One region of the Serratia fonticola genome, then DNA from elsewhere that is predicted to be linked to it. Evidence: riboswitches for the same ligand, from Rfam matches in the RefSeq annotation. Region 1 holds a riboswitch; the other holds the start of a gene.

Region 1 (2,406 bases):
CATGCGGAGCATGATGAGCAGCTTGAGGGCTTCAGCTGTGAATTGGCCGAGTCATTGGTTTATCCGATGGCGCTGCCGGGTGAGCAGGCTGCCAATCTGTTGCAGATGACGCCGTTTGCCTGGCGCGCTTCGCCGGAAGTGCAGCAAGGTTTGCTCGACATGGCTACCTTTGCCTGCGAGACGGATTTCGCCATCCGCTTGTACCGCCGGGGCTGAGTGGCATCAATGTTAACTGGTTGCCCCTCACTCCAACCCTCTCCCACAGGGCGAGGGAGCTGATAGCCCCTGCTTTTTTGGAGGTAAAGAGATCACCTGAGCAACTCGAACACCCACCTTATCCAAGGTGAGGGAACTGCCCGGAGTGGGTAATTGGCCCGTGTAGCTTCGGAAAGTAGGGAGTAAAAGCAAGAAAGTTGAGGTATTACGCCGAAAAATCACGAACTCGATCGGTTCCCTCTTCTTGGGGGAGAGGGCGAGGGAGGTGCCCGGAGTAGGTAATTGGCCCGTGTAGCTTCGGAAAGTAGGGAATAGAAAGCAAGAAAGTTGAGGTATTACGCCGAAAGATCAACGAACTCGGTCGGTTCCCTCTCCTTGGGGAGAGGGTTAGGGTGAGGGAGTATTCTTTGCTGCCAAGGATTAAGCCAGGTAGCCCAAGTGCTCCAGCAGGATATTAAAGCCAATCCCGATCAGCACCACGCCGCCAAGAATTTCTGCGCGTTTGCCCAGCAGCGGGCCGATAAACCGGCCAACCATCATCCCCAGCGTAGCCATGATCATGGTCGCCATACCTATCGCCATCGCGGTATGCAGGATATTAACCTGCAGGAATGCCAGACCCACACCGATTGCCATCGCATCCAGACTGGTGGCAATGGCCGTAGCAACCAGCACCCAGAAACCATGACGATTGACTTTCTCTTCTTCCGGCTTGTTTTTCACCCCTTCAACGATCATGCGTGCGCCAAGGATAAACAGCAGGCTAAAGGCGACCCAGTGGTCCCATTCCATGATGTATTGGCTGGCAAACAGACCGATGCCCCAGCCGATAAGCGGGGTAATGGCTTCAATGATGCCAAAGATCAGACCAGTACGGATAGCTTCGCGAAAACGCGGTTGATGCAGAGTGGCGCCTTTGCCGATCGACGCGGCAAACGCGTCCATAGACATGCCAAAAGCCAGGATAAGAGTTGCGGAAAGGTTCATTGAAATAGTCTCGGCCGGGTGGCTCCATATACACGTAACCCACCCCCAACCATACGACGGAGTTACGTGCCTATGGTCTCGCCAACCTACCTGGCTGCCCGCACCACGTTTCGCTGACGAAACGAGTATGTTGATACGGGCGTTTCTGGTTATGACTCCCCAGAAACCGGCTACTCCCCAATGACGGCGCAACCATACCATAATATTTTTGCTGCGGACAACGTTTAATTTCACCGGGGTATTGGGTGAAATTGAGACTTATTTTCATTAACGCGTTTGTTGAGGGTAATAATGGCGATAGTTGCATCAATGGTGTGGAAATAATAAGCAGAAAAAACACCAGCCATGCTGATTAATTACCCATAAAAAATCATTGTTAATTAATCAGGATGGGGTGGCAGGGTTTTAACTCATTTATTTTCAAGGAAAAAATGATAGATTTTTTCCAGGTCATCCAGGTGTGTAACCTGGATTAATAACCGGCGCTTTTCTAAGTCGATAACAAGAATGCCGTCTTCGGATAAATTCATGGCTTTGATGCGTCGATAGTCAATAAACGCATTGGCATAGAAGAAACCGGTGGTTTTAAACAACATTTTGGGCTTGCGGATATAGGAGATATATACTGCAATTATGGCCAGGGAAATTAGCAGGTAGGTAGTTATCGGCGCTCCCTGCTCGACCAGGTTGCGGTAGATCAGGATAGCGATCAGACCGACGAAGATCAGGCAGTCCAACCGGTTACCCCGCTTGAGCTGCACCTTTAACAGCGTTTTTCCTTTCAGCAGGTTCATGCCGAACTCGTCATACAGCGCATACGTCAGCATCAGCAGAATAAAAATCAGTATTACGCCATCGGTCAGCGACATCTTACCACTCCATAAATAAAAAAACCGGGGGTTGCCCCCCGGCTATCAATTGCTATTACAGACCTAACAGACCAATCCAGTAACCGAAGATACCAATGGCGAAGAAGCCGATGATGATCCACAGCGCGTTGACCTTCCTGCGCAGCAGCCACATACAACCGAATGTCAGCAGTAGCGGTACCAAGCCAGGCATCAACTGGTCAAGGATGGTTTGTACCGTAGTGACGTGGGTTTGCCCGGTCTGGTCAGTGATTTTCGACACTACCAGCGGGATATTGACGTGCGTCCACTTGTTAACCAAGGCCCCCATGACAAACAGGCCGAGGATGGACGC
Region 2 (2,406 bases), 520 kb from region 1:
CAGAAATTCTTGGCCTGGGTGTCAAAGGTGAAATCCAACTGGAACATCTGAAACTGGTATCACTCGGCGCGCGTTATTGGGCCGACGAGCTGCAGGAAGGGGTGGATCTGATCTACACCGACCCGGACTCCCAGGCGCTGATGGTCATTGAACGTCAGTGGCCTAAAAATAGCGATCCACAAGGCGTGGCGACGCCGATAGGCAGCCGCAGGATTGCCGGCCACCCGGTAAAAAAACTGGCGGCCTGCCAGGTGATCACCAATGCCGCCAAGCGCCGGGCAAACGGGGCGTTAGACATTGCCAGCGGTAAGCAATATACCAGCGTGTTGCCGCTCTCTTCCCGGGCGTGGGAGCTGCTGGGGGAACCGCTCAGGCAGCCTGATGCGGCAGCGCTGAAACGTCATCTCCAGCAGGCATTGCCGGATTTTGTACGCCCCAGACAGCCGATCGAACAGCTGCATATCTTACCGGTTAGCGAGGTGCTCGACTGGTGCTGGGACCCGGCCTTGCAGTGCCTGCAGATTGATATCTTAAGCGGAGAGGATCGTGATGACAATTTAGTGACGGTGTCACTAAATTACGATAGTGCCGCCCCTCAGGCTACCGAGGTATTGGCCAGGGCAATGCTCACGCCAGCAACTCCACCACGGTTGATTTCAGGCAGGGTGAAGATCGAATCAGACAAGCTGTTTATCGAGCCATTGGCCGTAGCCAGTGACACCCAGATATTCTCGCTGTGCGCTGATGAGGCTGAACCTTTCCCGATGGAGCGCCAGGCCGATCTGCAACAGCGTTCAGATATGCAGCAAGCGTTGGCAGACACCGAAACGTTGCTGGCTCAGTGGTTACAGCAGGGGATCCGGCATCAAGGGGCGCGTGGGATTGATAGGGTGGAAACGTTGGCCGAGGCGCTAAATGGCTACGGCCTGGTGCAGCTGTCTGCAGGGTTAAACGAGTTACCCGAGCGTATTCGTTCCAATAACCACACGGAATTAGTCCAGCGGTTGATGACGATTTATCAAACGCTGCGCCTGGTGAAAGACCGGCAGAGTCATTGACTTTGACAGCGCCATGACAGTTCGACTAAGCTTGCCCCACTCATTTGGGGAGTAGCCTTCCTTCATCAAGAAGGAGGATGTGTCAACATACTCAGCAAGTTGCTGTGGCACATCCGTCGATCAGATTGGCGAGACCATAGGGGTAATATTTCTTTTGGATTGGACGAGGAATATTACACCATGGTTTGCTACGTCCAGTCGGTATTTCCATAATGACCCTTTTTTCTGCTGTACTCTCAAATTACCTCACCAAAAAGCCGGGCAAACTGAGGGCTAAAGGATGACGCTGTCATTTTTCCAGCTCGCGATATCCTTAGTCATCATCTTGATTGCCTCTGAAATTTTCACCAATGCCCTGGAGCACCTTGGCGAAAGGTTGAAGATCTCTGAGGGGGTAACCGGTTCGCTTTTTGCCGCCATTGGCACCGCCTTACCTGAAACCATGGTACCCATTTTGGCCCTGGTTGCCGGCACGTCGGCGGCTAATGTTAACGAAGAGATTGGCGTGGGGGCGATATTGGGCGCGCCGCTGATGCTGTCTACGCTGTCGATCTTTTTGATGGCGCTGGCCGTGGTAAGACGGCGGGGTATTAACGGGTCTATCACCCCTGAGCCCACGGGGTTTATACGGGATACGCGTTTCTTCCTGATGGCTTTTGTATTGGCCGCAATCGCCTTGTTCATTCCCGTGGAGATGAAAATCGCCAGGATGGGCGTCAGCGTGTTGTTGGTCTTGCTTTACGTCACCTATATTGTAAAAACCTTACACGCGTCGAAAAAACTGGTGGCGGAGGGGAATGGAACCGCGGCAGATAACGTCATGTTCTTATCCCGAGTGGGATTGCCCACCACGCTATTTACCATCATCCTGCAAACCTTAATTGGTTTGGGCGTATTGGTGGCGGGGGCTTTAGGTTTTATAGACGGTGTGGCCGCAGTATCGGAAAAGCTTGGCATTTCTGTGTTGTTACTGTCATTGATTATCATTCCTATAGCTACCGAATTGCCAGAGAAGGTGAACAGCATTCTATGGATACGCAAAGGGAAGGATACTCTGGCATTAGGTAATATTACCGGCGCAATGGTTTTCCAAGGCACCATATTACCCGCTATCGGGATATTATTGACGCCATGGCAACCCCGGCATGAAGTGCTGATCGGGGTGTTTATTACGCTTTCATCGGCATTCTGGCTGTGGATCAACGCCAGAAACAAAAATCTGAAAGTGTGGATGCTATTTATTAATGGGGCTTTCTATTTCGCTTATATTATCGCCTCGATCTCATTTAGCGGCTAAAAATCAACCCTCCTGAAATGCTATTGCAGCGGCCGTTGGAGCCGCTGCAGT

Evidence for each region. A riboswitch is a leader RNA that binds a small molecule or an ion and turns the genes downstream of it on or off. The one in region 1 is predicted to bind manganese.
Region 2: another riboswitch for manganese. It lies ahead of WN53_RS21090 (sodium:calcium antiporter); the one in region 1 lies ahead of mntP (manganese efflux pump MntP).

The regions. Positions count from the first base shown of each region.
Region 1 covers NZ_CP011254.1:5,279,738-5,282,143, reverse strand. The annotation lists gene rlmA (23S rRNA (guanine(745)-N(1))-methyltransferase) at 1-216, shown strand, start outside; gene mntP (manganese efflux pump MntP) at 637-1,203, opposite strand; yybP-ykoY riboswitch at 1,214-1,394, opposite strand; gene WN53_RS23420 (DUF986 family protein) at 1,614-2,072, opposite strand; gene WN53_RS23415 (PTS mannose transporter subunit IID) at 2,128-2,406, opposite strand, start outside.
Region 2 covers NZ_CP011254.1:4,755,044-4,757,449, reverse strand. The annotation lists gene WN53_RS21095 (SWIM zinc finger family protein) at 1-1,058, shown strand, start outside; yybP-ykoY riboswitch at 1,092-1,188, shown strand; gene WN53_RS21090 (sodium:calcium antiporter) at 1,339-2,355, shown strand.